4 regions of the Streptomyces sp. NPDC006879 genome follow, and region 1 is predicted to be linked to each of the others. Evidence: riboswitches for the same ligand, from Rfam matches in the RefSeq annotation. Region 1 holds a riboswitch; each other region holds the start of a gene.

The links. Region 1 has a riboswitch for cyclic di-AMP ahead of ACFYMC_RS16250 (peptidoglycan DD-metalloendopeptidase family protein). Riboswitches for the same ligand answer to the same signal wherever they lie in the genome.
Region 2: linked by a shared signal. The riboswitch ahead of ACFYMC_RS18315 (transglycosylase family protein) and the one ahead of ACFYMC_RS16250 (peptidoglycan DD-metalloendopeptidase family protein) in region 1 are both predicted to bind cyclic di-AMP.
Region 3: linked by a shared signal. The riboswitch ahead of ACFYMC_RS21305 (transglycosylase SLT domain-containing protein) and the one ahead of ACFYMC_RS16250 (peptidoglycan DD-metalloendopeptidase family protein) in region 1 are both predicted to bind cyclic di-AMP.
Region 4: linked by a shared signal. The riboswitch ahead of ACFYMC_RS12950 (M23 family metallopeptidase) and the one ahead of ACFYMC_RS16250 (peptidoglycan DD-metalloendopeptidase family protein) in region 1 are both predicted to bind cyclic di-AMP.

The regions. Positions count from the first base shown of each region.
Region 1 is NZ_JBIAGC010000018.1:55,647-59,907, forward strand. Features, by position in the region: gene ACFYMC_RS16245 (SGNH/GDSL hydrolase family protein) at 1-691, opposite strand, end outside; gene ACFYMC_RS16250 (peptidoglycan DD-metalloendopeptidase family protein) at 1,014-2,015, opposite strand; cyclic di-AMP (ydaO/yuaA leader) riboswitch at 2,020-2,208, opposite strand; gene ACFYMC_RS16255 (tyrosine-protein phosphatase) at 2,522-3,331, shown strand; gene ACFYMC_RS16260 (aspartate aminotransferase family protein) at 3,436-4,261, opposite strand, start outside.
Region 2 is NZ_JBIAGC010000023.1:13,612-17,872, reverse strand. Features, by position in the region: gene eno (phosphopyruvate hydratase) at 1-1,064, opposite strand, end outside; gene ACFYMC_RS18315 (transglycosylase family protein) at 1,340-2,080, opposite strand; cyclic di-AMP (ydaO/yuaA leader) riboswitch at 2,083-2,254, opposite strand; gene ACFYMC_RS18310 (transglycosylase family protein) at 2,540-3,649, opposite strand; gene ACFYMC_RS18305 (cytochrome P450) at 3,765-4,261, opposite strand, start outside.
Region 3 is NZ_JBIAGC010000031.1:14,428-18,688, reverse strand. Features, by position in the region: gene ACFYMC_RS21310 (ATP-binding protein) at 79-1,359, opposite strand; cyclic di-AMP (ydaO/yuaA leader) riboswitch at 2,231-2,415, shown strand; gene ACFYMC_RS21305 (transglycosylase SLT domain-containing protein) at 2,419-3,228, shown strand; gene ACFYMC_RS21300 (DMT family transporter) at 3,319-4,227, opposite strand.
Region 4 is NZ_JBIAGC010000013.1:16,668-20,928, reverse strand. Features, by position in the region: tRNA gene ACFYMC_RS12960 (tRNA-Met) at 423-496, shown strand; gene ACFYMC_RS12955 (PP2C family protein-serine/threonine phosphatase) at 613-1,827, shown strand; cyclic di-AMP (ydaO/yuaA leader) riboswitch at 2,015-2,148, shown strand; gene ACFYMC_RS12950 (M23 family metallopeptidase) at 2,199-3,341, shown strand; gene ACFYMC_RS12945 (aldo/keto reductase) at 3,392-4,261, shown strand, end outside.

The sequences.
Region 1 (4,261 bases):
TGTTGTCGCGCGTGGCCTCCGCGGAGCCGCGCGGGCGCAGCGGTGGCCAGGGCTGGTCGGGATCAGTGGGCACGTCGAGGCCGAGGACCTGGGCGGCGCGCAGGGCCACCCTGGTGTGCCCCTCGGGCGACAGGTGCAGCCGGTCGCCGTCCCAGGCCCGCCGGTCCTGGACGGACTTCAACGACCAGAGGTCGAGGACCGGGCAGCCGTGCCGGTCCGCGATGGCCCGCACGTGGGCGGTGTAGGTGGCGACCTTCCCGCGCAGGTGGCGCAGGACGGGTACCCCCCTGGTATCGAAGCCCGTGGTGATCATGACCGTACCGACCGCGGACGTCAGATCGGCCACGGCCCGCTCGAAACGTTCGGCCACCAGGTCCGGATCGCTGCCGGGGCGGATGATGTCGTTGCCGCCGCCACAGAAGCTGACCAGATCGGGGGCAAGTTCCCGCGCTCGGGGGACCTGTTCCTCGACGATCTGGTCGAGCAGACGCCCGCGGACGGCGAGGTTCGCGTAGCGGAACTCACCTTCCGGGCGGCGGTCGGCGAGCAGCACGGCCAGGCGGTCCGCCCAACCGAGGAAACCTCCGTCGGGTCCAGGATCGCCCACGCCCTCGGTGAAGCTGTCGCCGATGGCCACGTAGGAGGTGGTCGCCGTCAGAGCGGATACGGAGAACCCCCCGGAAGGGGGCAGCTGGGCCGGTGTTACCGGTGAAGTCGGGGGTGTTGAGTCGCCTGCCACGAGGAACCATCCTTCACCGTGACATGTGACCTACGCGACCGTAGGGAGGGCTTGACGGGGCGTGATCTGTACCACCCGGTCTGTTTCGGGGAACGATCGCCGGCCGGGAACCCCCCTCCGGGCCCCGGCCGACCGGCCCTGCTGCCAGGCGTGCGGCGCCGGCCGACACCCCCTTTGGAGCCCCACCGACGTTCACCCGCGGTACCAGCTGGTACCGCGGGCTCACGGGGGACCGCGGTGCACCACGTTCGGACGCGGCGGCCCGCACTCCGCCTTAAATGCTCACGCCCTTGCTCCGCAGATAGGCGAGCGGGTCGACGTCGGAGCCATAACCCACTCCGGTGCGGATCTCGAAGTGCAGGTGCGGGCCGGTGGAGTTGCCCGTGGAACCGGACAGCCCTATCTGCTGACCGCCGGAGACGGTCTGACCGGCGGAGACCGCCAGGGAGGAAAGGTGGGCGTACTGCGAGTAGCGGCCGTCCTCGTGGCGGATGACCACTTCGTTGCCGTAGGCGCCGGCCCAGCCCGCCGAGACCACGGTGCCGGCACCCACGGCCTTGACGCTGGTTCCGGTGCCCACCGCGAAGTCAACACCCGTGTGATAGCCGCTGGACCACATGCCGCCGGCCAGGTGGTAGGGCGTGGTGATGGAGGCACTGACGGGGGCCGTGAATCCCCCGGCGGTGGCAGTGCTGGCCGCAGGGTTGGCAGCAGTGGACTCCTTGGATGTGGTGGCCTTCGGCGCAGCCGCACGCTCGTTGGAGCGCGTGGCGCGCCCGGCGGAGTCCGCCTGGCCGGAGGAAGGCGCCGCCTGCTGTGCGGGGGCGGTGGAGCCGGCCCGAGAGGGACGCGAGGATTCGGTGGAGCCGCCCGCCTTCGCGTGTAGCGTGAGCTTCAGACCCGGGTGGATCAGCGAGGGGTTATCCCCCACCGCCTCACGGTTGTCGGCGTAGAGCCGCTCCCAGCCACCCCGCACGTGCTCCGCCTGGGCGATCTTGGACAGGTAGTCACCGACGGCGACGGTGTACGTCCTGGTGGGGGCGGACTTGGGCGCCGCAGCAGGAGTCGCTTTGACCTGCTGCTGGGCCGGGGACTGCGCGGGCAGTTGCACGGCATGAGCGCCCGTCGCGGCGCTCTGACCGGCGGCCTGCGCGCCCGTGGCACCGAGCAGTGGCAGAGCCAGGGCGGCTCCGCCGGTTCCGGCGACGGCTATGCCGCGGGACACCGGACGGGCCAGGCCGGTCTTGGGGCGACGGTGCTTACCCTTTGCGGGCATGGCGAATTCCTCTCCGGCGCCTGCGAGGTGAGCTGTCGGGTTCGAGCTGGAGATGCCCGGTCGCCGGAGGCGACTTCACCCCAAGCCTTTCCTGAAAGATCAAGAAAGGCACTTACCTGGTTCCCCCGCTCCTGCCGCGCGAATGAGTCGGATGCGGTTCCCGAGTGGCGGCAGGATTCGGCGGTCCACCCGGATCGATGGTGAAGATAATCCAGTCGGAGCCCTGGTAACAAGCCATGAATTCCCCTTTGGATTAGGAGAAATGATTCATCGCCGGAATTACCGTCACCCTCCGTCTATTGCCGGAGGCCAACAACCCACCGGACAAGGCGATTCACCCACACCGGCCCGCCACGTACGGTCACCGTTATGATCCTGCTCACGGGGAACGGCGCCCCAGCGCCGATACATCTGTCGTACGGGGGTGGAAACTTGACGCCAAGCACTCCAATTCGGACAGATGCACCATCTCGCCCGTACCGGATCATCCAACACAAGGAGACTTCGTGCCCCAGCAGATACCGCCCCCGCCGGCCGAAGCGGAGCCGGAGCTCGCCGGAGTGCGCAACTTCCGAGACGTGGGCGGACTTCCCACCGTTAGCGGGCATCACGTGCAGATCGGGCAACTATTCCGAAGCGGGCATCTCGCCCATGCCACCCCAAGCGATGCGGAGTTCCTGAGCTCCCTCGGTCTGCACACCATCTTCGACTTCCGCAACGAGGCGGACCGCGCCCTCGACGGGCTCGACGTCGAACTCGCCGGCGTACGGAACGTCAACATCCCCCTCACCGATCCGGCGGACGGCTCGGAGTTCTGGCAGTTGGTGCGCGAAGGCGACCTGGTCCAGTTGCGCAAGATCCTGGGTGCGGGCAGGGCAGCGGAACGGATGTCCCATTCGTACCGCGAGATCATCTCGCAGCGCACCGCCGAGCACAGCCGAGTGGTGCACGCACTGGCCACGGACAGCGTTCCGGCCCTGATGCACTGCGCCGCGGGCAAGGACCGCGCCGGCCTCTCGATCGCGGTGACGCTCATGGCGCTGGGCGTGGAGCGGGACGCCATCGAGGCCGACTACCTCAAGTCCAACGCCCCTCACCGCCGCTACCGGGTCAGCACCCAGAGCCTCGCCCCGACGGCCCGCAGCGCGGAGGTCACAGAACTCCTGAGCCCGCTCTTCGAAGCCCGGGCGGAGTACCTGCACGCCGCCTTCGACACGATCGAGGACATCTGGGGCACCATCGACCGCTACCTGCATCAGGGGCTGGGCCTGGCCCCAGCGACGCTGGAGGGGCTGCGCGGGCGCCTCCTGCACTGATCCCGGCGCCCCACAGGCACAGCGGAACCGTGGCGCCAACAGCCCCTCGGCACCATCACGCGGGCCGGACCGATGCCCCCTGCCCGACCGTCGGGGGCATCGGATCAGCGCCCGCTGACCGCCTGCTTGACCAGGGTTCGGCCGAAGTCCCACATCAGCCCGCCACCATCGTGCGCCTCGTCCATGACGGCCCGGAAAGCAAGGACGAACCTCTCGACGTCCGCCTCGTTGATGACGAGCGGTGGAATCAGCTTGATCACTTCGAGGTGGTCGCCGGATACCTGCGTCAGGATCTGGTGCTTCTGCAGGAGCGGGACGACGACCATCTGTGCGAAGAGCCCTCGTCGCGCCGCCTGGAGCATCGCCCACCGGCTGCGCAACCGGATCGAGTTCGGCCGACCGAACTCGATCCCGATCATCAGTCCACGACCGCGGACCTCGTGCAACAGCTCGTACTCGGAACTCAGTGCTGCCAACCGGTCGCGCAGCAGATCGCCGACAGCCCGGGCGTGGGCGACGACCTCTTCGCTCTCCAGGACGGAGAGCACCGCCAGTCCGGCCGCCATCGCCTGGGCGTTGGACCCGAAGCTGGCCGAGTGGACCAGGACCCGGTCCATGGAGGAGTACACCTTCTTGAAGATCCAGTCCTTGCCCAGGGTCGCCCCCACCGGCACGTACCCGCCCGAGAGGGCCTTCGCCACGCAGACCAGGTCCGGTTCCACACCCTCCTCGTGCTGGTAGGCGTAGAAGTCGCCAGTGCGCCCGAGTCCGGTCTGCACCTCGTCCGCGATCAACAACGCCTTGTGGCGCCGCAGCAACTCCTGGGCCCCGCGCAGGAATCCGGGGGGAGCTGCGTGCACGCCCTTGCCCTGAACCGGTTCGACGATCAGCGCGGCCACATCACCGTGCCGCAGCTCGCGCTCCAGTGCG
Region 2 (4,261 bases), on a different contig from region 1:
TGGGCGAGCTCGACCGCGTCGAGGGTCTCGGTCAGCGAGCCGATCTGGTTCACCTTGACGAGCAGGGCGTTGGCGGAGCCCTCCTCGATGCCGCGGGCCAGGCGCTCGGGGTTGGTGACGAAGAGGTCGTCGCCGACGAGCTGCACCCTGGTGCCGAGCTTGTCAGTGATGACCTTCCAGCCGGCCCAGTCGTCCTCGAACAGCGGGTCCTCGATGGAGACCAGCGGGTACGCGGAGACGAGCTCCTCGTAGTACTCGGTCATCTCGGCGGCCGAACGGGACTGGCCCTCGAACTCGTACTTGCCTTCCTTGTAGAACTCGGAGGCGGCACAGTCGAGGGCGAGCGCGATGTCCTTGCCCGGGGCGTAGCCGGCCTCCTTGATGGCCTCAAGAATGAGGTCCAGGGCGGCGCGGTTGGACTCCAGGTTCGGGGCGAATCCACCCTCGTCGCCAAGGCCGGTGGACAGGCCCTTACGCTTCAGGACGGCCTTGAGGGTGTGGTAGACCTCGGTACCCCAGCGCAGCGCCTCGGAGAAGGACTCGGCGCCGATCGGCGCGATCATGAACTCCTGGATGTCCACGTTGGAGTCGGCGTGCGACCCACCGTTGAGGATGTTCATCATCGGAACGGGCAGCAGGTGCGCGTTCGGGCCACCGAGGTAGCGGAAGAGCGGGAGGTCCGAGGCCTCGGACGCGGCGTGGGCGACAGCCAGCGAAACACCGAGGATGGCGTTGGCGCCAAGCGAGCCCTTGTTGTCGGTGGCGTCCAGGTCGAACATGGCCTGGTCGATCAGACGCTGCTCGGTGGCGTCGTAGCCGACGAGCTCCGGGCCGATCTGCTCGATGACGGCGAGGACGGCCTTCTCGACACCCTTGCCGAGGTAGCGGTTCGGGTCCCCGTCGCGGAGCTCGATGGCCTCGAAAGCACCGGTGGAGGCGCCGGACGGCACGGCAGCACGGCCGGTGCTGCCGTCGTCGAGGCCCACCTCGACCTCGACCGTGGGGTTGCCTCGGGAGTCCAGGATTTCCCGGGCTACGACGACGTCGATGGACGGCACGAGCATCTCCTTCTGGGATGTGACGCTGGATGTGCGGTGGCGTGATGGCCTTGCGGTGGCCTGCCGCCTAGAGCCTAACCGCCTCCGGGAGCTCGACCGCCCGACTGCCCGACCCCTGGACAGAAAAAGGGGTCAAAGGCCTCCTTCAGAGGGCAAAGAAGACGGCCGCAGAAGGGTGCCGAGGTCGAGACAGAGCTCCGCCCGGCACGCGGGGACAGCCGTACGTGCCGGGCGGGAGGAGGCGGGGCCGCGGCGGACTGACGGCCGCGGCCGGCCAACCCCTAGCTCAGGTGCAGCATCTGACCCGGGTAGATCAGGTCGGCGTCACTGATGACGTCCTTGTTCAGCTCGAACAGCTTCTGCCAGCCCCCCTTGACGCCCTTCGCCTCGGCGATGGTGCCCAGGGTGTCGCCCGACTTCACCTCGTAGGAGCCGTCGCCCTTCTTGAAGCCCTGCGCCGTGGCCTGCGGGCGGGTCTGCGAACGGCTGGTCGGCGCCTGCTCGCTGCGCACCGGAGCGCTCTTCTTGACGGTGGTGCTCTTCTTGACCGTGGTGCTCTTCTTGACCGTGGTGCTCTTCTTGACCGTGGCCTTCGGAGCGGCCTTCTTCGGGGTGGCGGCGGGCTTGGAGGCGGAGGAGCCCTTGTATGCGGAGTTCGACAGGCCGACACCGCAGGACGGCCAGGCGCCCTTGCCCTGGCCGGCGAGGACCTTCTCGGCGATGGCTATCTGCTGGGACTTGCTCGCCAGGTGCGCGCTGGAGGCGTAGGCGGTGCCCCCGTAGGCGGCCCAGGTGGACGGCGAGAACTGCAGGCCGCCGTAGTAGCCGTTGCCCGTGTTGATGGACCAGTTGCCACCGGACTCGCACTGCGCGACGCGGTCCCACTCGGATGCGGTGGCGGCGTTCGCGCTACCGACGGCCATCAGCGGGGCGGCGACGGCCGCGCCGGTGACGCCGGCGAGGGTGACGATACGGGTGGCCTTGGACGGACGGCGATGCTTGCCCTTGCCCGAAAGCTGCATGGAGGTCTCCTCACCGACGCCTACGAGGTGAGCTGTCGGGTTCGGGCCAATGAGTTGCCCGGCCGAGCGTCCTAGCGCTCGGCTTCACCCCTAGCCGGTCCCTGACCACCTTTCAGTGGTCGGTCCCGGCGGAAACCTTGGGTCCCCCGCTCCTGCCTTCGGCGCTTGACGCGACGACTGTTCCCCCGTCCGCCGGCAGGACTCGGCGTGCGGTCGAAGGAGCCCGCGGTGGCGAGCGGTTCAGACCGTAGACACAGCCACTACCGATCTTCAATATCGGACAAGCTAGGAAAAACGCCCAAAACACCTAGCAGAGAACCGGCATTTACGCAGGTGAGGGGCGGAATCACCACACTCCGCCGAAGGGGCGCGCCAGTTGGGTGGAAGAGACTCATGTCTCACTTACGCGAACCAGGACATTGACCCACGCATCGGAGAAGCGGCGCGCCCCAAGTATCCCTATTTGCCGCTCAGATCGAGGCTCTGGCCAGGCTTGATGAGGTCGGCATCGGAGCCGATCACCTCTTCGTTCGCCTGATAGATCGCGGTCCAGCCACCCGCGACTCCGTGCGCGCCGGCGATATCCGTCAGGTTGTCGCCCGGCTTGACCGTGTATGCACCATCCGATGCCGCGTCAGAGAGCGCCCCGGCGGATGCACCAGAGGACTCCTCGGCCGGTTCGCCACGATGCTTGCCCGTCCCGATGGCCACAGCGGGGTCCGCGGCCGTCACTCCTGACGCGCCAGCCACGGGCGTCACGGTCGAGCCCTCGCCCACCACGCCAGGGGTGACGGGCACCTCGGGCCCGGCAGGCGTGGCGGGCGCGAGGCTCGCTGCGGGCGTGGTGGGGGCGCCCGGCGTCGCGGGGGTGGTGGGAGCGGTGGGGGTCGCAGGGGTGGTGGGAGCAACGGGGTTAGTGGGAGTGCCCGGCACCGTGGGAGTGACGGGAGTGGTGGGAGTGGTGGGAGTGACGGGAGCACCCGGGGTTGCCGAGGCGTCCGGCAGCTCGGGAGTCGCGGGCGCGGACGGCGTCACCGGGGCGGAAGGGGTTGCCGGGGCGGAGGGGGTGGCCGCGGGCTGCTCGGGCGCCTTCTCGGGCTCTTCCACCGGAAGGGAGTCCGCGGGACGAATCGGCGCCGGGGCGATCTCCCGCTTCTCCGTCCCGAGCCCGGGGTCCACATCAGGCTTGACGCTGTCCTTGACCAGTCCCGCGGGGCCTGAACACTGCGGCCAGGCCGAGGGGCCCTGAGCCGCGAGGACCTTCTCCCCGACGACTATCTGCTGCGAACGGCTGGCCAGATCGGCGCGCGGAGCGAAGTCGAGGCCACCGTTGGCCTCCCAGACCTCCTGGGTGAACTGGAGGCCGCCGTAGTAGCCGTTGCCCTGGTCGGCGCTCCAGGCGCCACCGCTCTCGCATTCGGCCACCTTGTCCCAGGTGGCCGCGTCGGCAGCCTGAGCGCCGGTGGCGGCGAGGAGCGGCAGGGCCAGCGCGGAGCCGGTGACTCCTGCGGTGACGACGAGCGCGGGGGCCTGACGGGGGCGCCGATGACGGCCATTCCCGGAGCGCATGCGGTTGCCTTTCGCGGGACTGCAGAGGACGTGGGGGCGAAAGTAGCGTCAGCCGAACACTTGTTACAAGTCGGTGCAGCTCAGATCACGCTCCGGTCACGATAGTGACGCTACGTCAACTCCTTTGTGACGTAACGGGCGTGAACTCCACAGGGAGTGTTCGCAATCCACGCATGATCAGCCCGCCCCGCCAACGCAGTTCGTCCGGATTGCCCCCAAGTCGCAAATCGGGTAGCCGGGTCAGCAAGGTGGCGAGCGCGGTCTGTCCTTCCAGCCGCGCCAGGGGCGCGCCGAGACAGTAGTGGATGCCGTGCCCGTACCCCAGGTGTTGGTTGTCGCGCCGGGACAGATCAAGGGTGTCGGGGTCCGTGAACCGCGCCGGGTCCCGATCCGCAGCCGCCAGCACGACCAACACCGGGTCCCCCGCCTCGATCCGCCGGCCGCCCAGAGTCAGGTCCTCGGTGGCGAACCGCCAGGTGGCCAACTCCACCGGCCCGTCGTAACGCAACAGTTCCTCGACCCCTGTCTCCAACAGCCCGCGCTCCCCCGCCGCCAACGAGTTCTGCAGGCGCAACCGCTGGTCCGGGTTGCGCAACAGCGCATAGGTGCCGT
Region 3 (4,261 bases), on a different contig from region 1:
TCCGAGGAAGGTGTCCACCCTTGTGGCACGGCACATCTGACGCGGCGTGTTGATCCACCGGGTACCGAGGGACAGTCCTCACACGCGTCCGTGCCGCTCGATGTCCTCGTGGAACTCGGTGAGTGCCTGGTCGGTGAGTGTGGGGCGGGTGTCGGCCACGGCCTTGAGATAGTCCCCGGTGCTGGCCGGCTCGCCCGCCCGATCCACGACTTCCCGTTCGAACGCCGTGTGAGCGCCTTTGCGGGCGGCGAATTCGATATCCGCCGGGGTGAACATCTCGCTGGCCGCCACCAGGCGTTGGAGATCGACCCGGCCAGCGGCCGAACCCAGGTAACGCTGCCAGATCGCGGCTCGGGCAGCTGGGTCCGGAGGGCCGACGGGAATCACGTAGTCGAAACGTCCGGGGCGCAGGAAAGCCAGATCCAGGGATCTGACGGAATTGGTGGCACAGATCAACAGTCGGTCGTCATGGTCACGGAATCCTGGAATAAGTTTGAGGAGTTCATTGGTGACGCCGTGGCCGGGGTCGATGGCCAGACCTGACCTGGCCCCGGCGATCTCCTCGACCTCGTCGATGAACAACAGAACGGACTGCAGTTCGGCCAGATCCGCAAAGGTGTCCCGAAGCGAGGTGGCCAAGCCACCCGAGGAGCCCGCGGCGAGGCGGGAAGGGAAGATCTCCACGAAGGGCCATTCCAGCCGGGAGGCCACGGCTTTGGCGAAGCTCGTCTTCCCGGTACCCGGTGGGCCGAAGAGGATGACGGCTTTCGGCGGGGTCACTCCGTACTGTTCGGCGAGGGAACGCTCGACCAGGGGAAGCACGATCCGCCGTTCGATCGACGCCTTCTCGCGTTCCATCCCCGCCAGGGCGTCCCACAGTCCCGGCGCGAGCACCCTGCCGCCGAGTTCGGCGAGCAGGCCGGCGTCACTCGCACCGAGGTGCTCGACCTTCTCGTAGAACACCAGGCCGTCGCGGGAACGGTAGCCGCAGTTGTCCAGAGCCGCGGTCCCGGTTGCCCCCGGCGCCAGCAGGGCGCTGATGCGGCGCACCCCACGCACGCGCAGGCGCCGTTCGAGTTCGGCGATCAGAGCGCTGCCGACTCCACGGTTGCGCCAGGTCTCGGAGAGCGCGACCAGGGTGATCCAGGCCCGTTCCCCCTGGGCCTGGGCCACTGCCATGCCCACCATGTCGTCGCCGACCACCGCGACCACGGCGGGCCCGCCGGTCCGGGCGACGGACATCACCTCGGAAACCGGGAAAACGGCCGGGAGGTCCTGTGGCGCTCGGTCCTGGTCCCAGATCTGGATGGCGCTGTCCAGGTCATCGTCGTGGAAGTCCCGCAGTCGCCACGTCGGCATCGTCCACCCACCCTTGCCGGCAAGAGCCGCCGCCTGGTCGACAGGAGCGCGGCGCCTCGCCCCTCATTGTCCGCGCCCGCGACCGGACCGGCGAGCGGGGAGGGGAGGGCGGTGGCGGCCGGTGACGCGGCAGTCACTCCGCGGGTAGGGGTGCGTGGCCGGACGCGGGTGGCTGCCGCAGGTCGCCCTCTGTACCGCGCCGCGGGGCGGTACGGGTGACTCGGTCTGAATCCGGGCGTCGGGGCCCGACGGTCCGTGGACCAACGAGCCGTGTCCCTCGCGCAGTTCCGTGGCCCGGGGGTGGCACGGCATGCCGTGCCACTCGCCCCTGCTCGGTGTCGGCCGGTACCGACGCCGGTCCGGGCGAGGAGTTACGGGCTGTCAGTTGGGGCTGCCCGAGTGGAGGTTCGTGCCATCTCCCCGACGGTCGATCGCCTTCCCGCGACGGCTTCCTTTCTCGTTCTCCCATGCGCTCGCCGGGCCGGTCCTGCTCCGCGGCGGGGTGCGACGCGTTCTTCGGGTGATGGTGGGGGTGTTTCTGGGCGGCCGTCAAAGTCATCTGGGAATTGGCGAATTACTTTGAGTGGTTGATCGAAGCGCCCGTTTCTGCGGGGGTCGCTTTGGATCGTTATGCGCGCTTAATGGGCGATTTGGGTCGTTGTGTCTTGGGGTGTCAGGTGATTTGGGTCACGGCCTTGACGGTGAAGTGATCAATGGGTGTTCCGGGGAATCCGAACACTGAAAGGAGAGTTGAAAGTTTGATCTCCGGAAGTGATCTCGAATTCACCACCGGTTAGTGCTCGGCAGTGCTTTGCGGAGAAGATTTCCGCCTTGTTCTGCGAGCTGCGCTTCGCCTAATGTCACCGTCATTCCGGGTGGAACGCCGAGTCCTGCCGCCATCTGGAACCCCACACCCATACGGCAGGAGCGGGGGACCCAGGTAAGTCGCCGGTCCGCGATGCGGAACGGCTTGGGGTGAAGTCGCACACATGTGGCGGCCGGGCATCTTCAGCCCGAACCCGACAGCTCACCTCGTAGGCGATGGAGAGGAAATTCACCATGCCTGCAAAGGGTAAGCACCGCCGTACCAAGAGGAACGCCCTCGCCCGTCGATTCCTCGTAGCGGGGACGGGAAGCGCCGTACTGGCCCTGCCCGTGATGGGCGCCGCCACCGCGCAGGCCGCTCCGAGCAGTGCGGCCGTGCTGGCCGCTCCCAAGGCCGCGGTCGCCACCACGGCGGTCGCCGCCGTACAGGCCAAGGCCTCGACGGTCACCTACGCGGTGGTCGCGGGAGACTCCCTGTCGAAGATCGCGGAGAAGCACGCGGTGAGCGGCGGCTGGAAGCAGCTGTACAGCGACAACCGCGGCGCCGTCGGAGTCGACCCCTCGCTGATCCATCCCGGGCTTGAGCTCACGATCGGCGCCAAGGCCAAGGCTTCGGCAGGAGCCGGTGGCGCGATCGCCACGGTCGCCGCGGCCGGGACGACGAGCAGCGCGAAGGCGGTCACAGCGACCCAGACAGCAGTCAAGGCCGCGGCGAAGACCTACGCCAACAACCTCGACGGGTGGATCCGCGAGTCCCTGGACATCATGGCCAAGCACGGTATTCCCGGCACTTACGCCGGTATCCACCGCAACATCATGCGTGAATCCAGCGGCAACCCGCTCGCGATCAACAACTGGGACATCAACGCGCGCAACGGCATCCCCTCCAAGGGCCTGCTCCAGGTGATCGACCCGACGTTCCGCGCCTACCACGTGCCCGGGACCTCCTTCGACTCATACGACCCGGTCGCCAACATCACCGCGGCCTGCAACTACGCCGCCAAGCGGTACGGCTCCATCGACAACGTCTTCGGCGCCTACTGACGCACCCCTCCTCCTGCCGGCCCCGGACCCCGGGGCCGGCAGCGGCGTTCCAACGCCGTCCTGGCCTGCCCCGGCTCCGCGCGCCAGGCCTCATGAGCGGGCCGGACCCGCACCCACCCCTTCGCCCCTCTGCGCTTCGGATCCGCTCGGCCGAACCGGCGCCGAAGGGGCGATCGGCCGCCGCGGATTCCACAGCCCGACGGTGAGAGCGCCGACGATCACGAGCATGCCGAGCCACACCAAGGGCCCCGGCGCACCGCCACCGACCAGGGCGTCGGTCCCCGCCGCTGCCAGCGGAGCCGTCCCTGCCAGCAGTCCGGCCCGGTCCGCGCCGACGGCAGCGACCGTCCGGTACCAGAGCACGAAGGCGGCGGCCGTGACGAGGACCGCAAGGTAGGCGATCGCCACCGCGTCCCTCACCCCCAGCCGCGCCGCCGCCGAGGTCCCCTCCGTGCACAGGGCGAGGAGCGTGAACAGCAGCGTGCCCAGCCACACCGCGTGGATGGAAACCCCGAAGGCCCCGTGCCGGGCGAGCACCGGAACGGCAAGCAAGGTGAAGGCCGCCTCGCAGGCCAGGGCGAGGGCGGCCCACGCCACTCCGGTGCCATCGGTACGGCCCAGGCCCTCCACCAGCATCCCGCCGGCCGTCACCAGCACCGCGGCGAGCAGGACCCGTCTGGTGGGGCGCCGCCGCTGGAGCAGGGGGCCAAGGACACAGAGCAGCACCGGAACGCAGGCGACGGATACCGCGATGACCGCGGGTTCGGCGTGCGCGACCCCGCGGACCACGGCCACGTTGAACAGCACCAGCCCGGTGGCTGCGACGCCCGCCAGCCACAGCCACTCGCCGCCGCGCGGAAGGGTGAGCGTGACCCGCCCCAGCCGGGCCAGCGCGAGCAGCAGCAGAGCAGCTGACGCGTAACGGATGGCCTGGGCGGTGAACAGGGGCGCCGAGTCGAGGGTGCGGGAGGCGGTGACACCGGCTCCCACCAGCGCCATGCCCACGACGCCCGGACCGACACGACGCACAGGG
Region 4 (4,261 bases), on a different contig from region 1:
GGCAGACTTCAGCCGATCACGGCGACGGCCACCCCGTGGTGCCGGTTGCATCGGCTGGCATTGTGTCAGTCGATGTCGCACGCCGCTGCCCGTACCGCCCGCTGTCCGCCGCACGGTGCCTCCATGGCCCAGGGGGTGCCCCGACATTCCGGCGTGGGTCCGTCGGTTCCGGTCCTGCGACCTCGGCTCCGGGGGCAGGACCGGGCGGAGGATCCGGGGGTCGCAGGACCCTCGTCGTGCCGGTCACCAGTCGGCTCGGAGTGGCCATGGCGGGGGCCTGATGTGGGCTCGGACGCCGGCGGACGGGCGTCGCCGTTGACTGGTTCGATCACCCGCGCGCACGGGTCACGGCGGATCCGGCGCCCGGTCCGGGCAGGCTGGTAAGAAGCACTCCGGAGATGCCGTAAGCTTGTGTTCAACGACGCGGGGTGGAGCAGCTCGGTAGCTCGCTGGGCTCATAACCCAGAGGTCGCAGGTTCAAATCCTGTCCCCGCTACTTGAAGACCAGGGCCCGAATCCATCTGATGGATTCGGGCCCTGGTCGTATCCGGAGGTACTCCGATCGGCGGGCCAGCGCTCGCTGGCCCGCCGCGCTGGGCACAGCCTGGACTCATGGCGGGGCAGCCGGTGGGCCACACAGCGGATGCAGCGGGTGCGGACACCAGGCTGGGTGCCACCCGGCGTTTCGTACGGCTGCTACCGCCGCTGTTGATCTGCTTCGGCCTGCTCTTCGCCGTGCTCACACCCGCCGACTTCACCGGTTCCCCCTTCTTCTCCGCTGCTCCGCTGGTGGCCGCTCCCTTCTTCGGGATGGGTGCCACCTTGATCACGGGCGGGACGGCTTGGGGCATCTTGGTGCTCCTCCACCTGCATCAGGGCAGCGCTCTGCGAATGGAGGCGGTCACCGAGCTCCTCACGGTGCTGACCGTCGCCGCTCTGGCGGTGCTCATCAACCGGGTGGTGCGCCGTGGTGACCGGCAGTTGGCCTCGGCCCGCGGGGTGGCGGAGGTCGCGCAGCGGGCCGTCCTGCCGAAGCCGGCGGAGCGGTTGGGTGGCCTGGAGGTGGCCGCGAGGTACGAGGCGGCGCATGCGGACGCGTTCATCGGCGGGGATCTGTACGCCGTGCAGGAGACACCGTTCGGCGTCCGGCTCGCGGTCGGTGACGTGCGGGGCAAGGGCCTGGACGCGGTGGAGGTGGTCGCCGTGGTCATCGGCGCCTTCCGGGAGGCCGCGGAACAGGAACCCGACCTTCAGGGGGTGGCGCGGAGGCTGGAGCGGGCGTTGGTCAGGGAGCGGGCGCGGTACTCGGAGTCGGAGGCCGCCGAGGGCTTCACCACGTGTGTGCTGGCGGAGGTGCCGCGGGAGGAGCTGGTGGTGCGGTTGCTCAACCGTGGCCATCCGGAACCGCTCCTGCTCTACGCCGACGGACGGTTGGACCGTCTGGCACCCGAGGAGCCGGCGCTGCCGCTCGGCCTGGGGGAGTTGGCGCCGTTGCCGGGCCGGGTGGTGGAGTGGCCCTTCCCCGCTGGGGCGATGTTGCTGCTCCATACCGACGGCCTGACGGAGGCTCGTGATGCTGGGGGAGTCTTCTACGATCCGGCCGAGCGGCTGCGGGGTCGGATCTTTCCGGGGCCGGACGGGCTGCTCTCCGCGTTGATCTCCGATGTGCGGCGGCACACCGGTGGTGGGACCACGGACGACCTCGCGTTGCTCGCCGTGGGGAGGCCGGGTGCGGGGCAGCCGGTCAAGCGGCGGACGGTCGCTGTGGTGGCTGGTGATGAAGGGGGTCGGTCCGGACCGACCCCAGGGCAGCGCTGGAAGCGGTGAGTCCGCTCTGCTTTGGGGGATTTGATCCCGCGCTTCGCACACTCCGTAGCCGCCTCGAACCTCTTCGCATTCCAGGGTGACTTCGGGTCAAACCTCATTCTGGTTACGGCTTGGAATCAACCCCTTGCTTCTATTAACGTTCGATAACGCAGCGCGGTTGTCTCAGCCGTCGCAAGAGACGGCACCGTGCGCGTGCGCGCCGAATCCCACAGGGGAACCGGGGAACCACCAACTTGGGGTGAATCGGGTCGTACTGGCCTGTAGGAGACCTTCCTGCTCCGAACCCGTCAGCTAACCCGGTAGGCGAGAAGGAAGGGAAGGACCGCCTCGTGTCGTCCAACTGGTCTGCCTCCGCCGCTGCCGAGGCGCTCATGACTCCCCCGTCCGCGGAGCCCGTAGCGGTCGGAGAGCTCGTCGCCCGTGACGGGATCGGCGAGGAGGGCGGCGTCGAACTCGGGGCTGGCGCCTGGGGCGAGTGGAGCCCGACCGAGGACTCGGTCCGCCCCGTCCGGGGGCGTCACCGGGTGGTCAAGCAGCGCGGCAGCCTGGTGCGGAGTTCCACCGTTCTCGGGGTGGGCGTCATCGCGGCAGTGGGTGCCGGCGGCATAGCCACTGCCCAGGACAAGCCGCCGGTGTCCATATCGCTGCCCACGGTGGGCGACCTGATCGGCGGCACCGGCCTGGGTAAGGACGAGGACCACGCGGGCGGGGCGACCCGGGCCGAGGGCGCCCTTGAGGAGCGTGCGGCGAGTGGCCAGCAGGCGCCTGCCGTGGTGGAGGCTCCGCTGACGATGGCCGGGGTCACCGTCGAGCAGGCGGCGGCGGGACAGAGCGATGCGGGCGAGGTGTTGCGTGCCCGGATCCTGCAGCAGGCCGAGCAGCAGGAGGACTCGGCTGCGGCTGCGGCTGAGGCGGCTGCCGCGGAGGCCGCGGCGGAGGCTGCCGCGGAAGAGGCCGAGCAGCAGCGCCAGGAGGCCGAGGCCAAGGCGGAGGCCGAGCGCCAGGAGGCCGAGCGCAAGGAGGCCGAGCGCAAGGAGGCTGAGGCGAAGGCCAAGGCGGAAGCCGAAGCCAAGGCGAGGGCCGAAGCGGAGAGGCAGGCCAAGTCGGCCAAGGCGGCCTCGGGTTACTCCCTGCCGACGTCCGCCTACACGCTCACCGCCCACTACGGCACGGCGGGCTCCATGTGGTCCTCCGGCCACCACACCGGCCTCGACTTCGCCGCCCCGACGGGGACCCCGGTCAAGGCGGTGCACGGGGGGAAGATCACCTCGGCCGGTTGGTCCGGTGCGTACGGGTACCGCATCGTGCTCCAACTGCCGGACGGGACCGAGGTCTGGTACTGCCACCTGTCCTCGATGTCGGTGACCGGCGGCAGCGTGGGCGCCGGCGAGACCATCGGCCGGGTGGGTGCCACCGGAAACGTCACGGGCCCGCATCTCCACCTCGAGGTCCGGGTCGGCGGCTCCACCAATGATCCGCTGGCCTGGTTGCGGGGCAAGGGACTGAGGGTCTGACTTCGCCGGCGGTCGGAATACGAGTGATCCGTTGGAAGTTGAGTGATCATATGACCACACTTCGCCAGCTTGGCTCCTCCGACCTCCACGTCTTCCCGCTCGCCCTCGGCGGCAACGTCTTCGGCTGGACCGCAGACCGTGAACAGTCCTTCGCCGTCCTCGACGCCTACGCCGCCGCCGGCGGCAACTTCGTCGACACCGCTGACGTCTACTCCTCGTGGGTGCCCGGCAACGCGGGCGGGGAATCCGAGCGGATCATCGGGGAGTGGCTGGCCGCCCGCGGGAACCGCGCGGAGGTCGTCGTCGCCACCAAAGTCGGCGCGCACCCCCAGTACACGGGACTGGCGGCGAGCACCATCAAGGCAGGCGCGGAGGAGTCGCTGCGCCGCCTGGGCACCGACTACATCGACCTCTACTACACGCACTTCGACGACCCCTCCGTGCCGGTGGAAGAGATCATCGGCGCCCTCGATCTGCTGGTGAAGGAGGGCAAGGTCCGCGCGATCGCCGCCTCCAACCTGAGCGCCGAGCGCCTCGCCGAGTCCCTGGCCTTCTCCGAGCGTGAGGGACTCGCCCGGTACGTGGCCCTGCAGCCGCACTACAACCTGGTTTCCCGAGACACCTACGAGGGCCCGCTCGCCGAGACGGCCGCCCGCTTCGGCTTGGCCGCCGCGCCCTACTACGCGCTGGCCTCCGGTTTCCTCACCGGCAAGTACCGCCCGGGCGCCGAGGTCGACTCGGCCCGCGCCGAAGGTGCCGGCAAGCACCTTTCCACTGAGCGGGGGCGACGTGTGCTCGCCGCCTTGGACGGGATCGCCGAGACCCGCGGCGTCGAGATCGCCACGGTGGCCCTCGCCTGGCTGGCGGCCCAGCCCACCGTCGTGGCGCCGATCGCCAGCGCCCGCACCGTCGAACAGCTC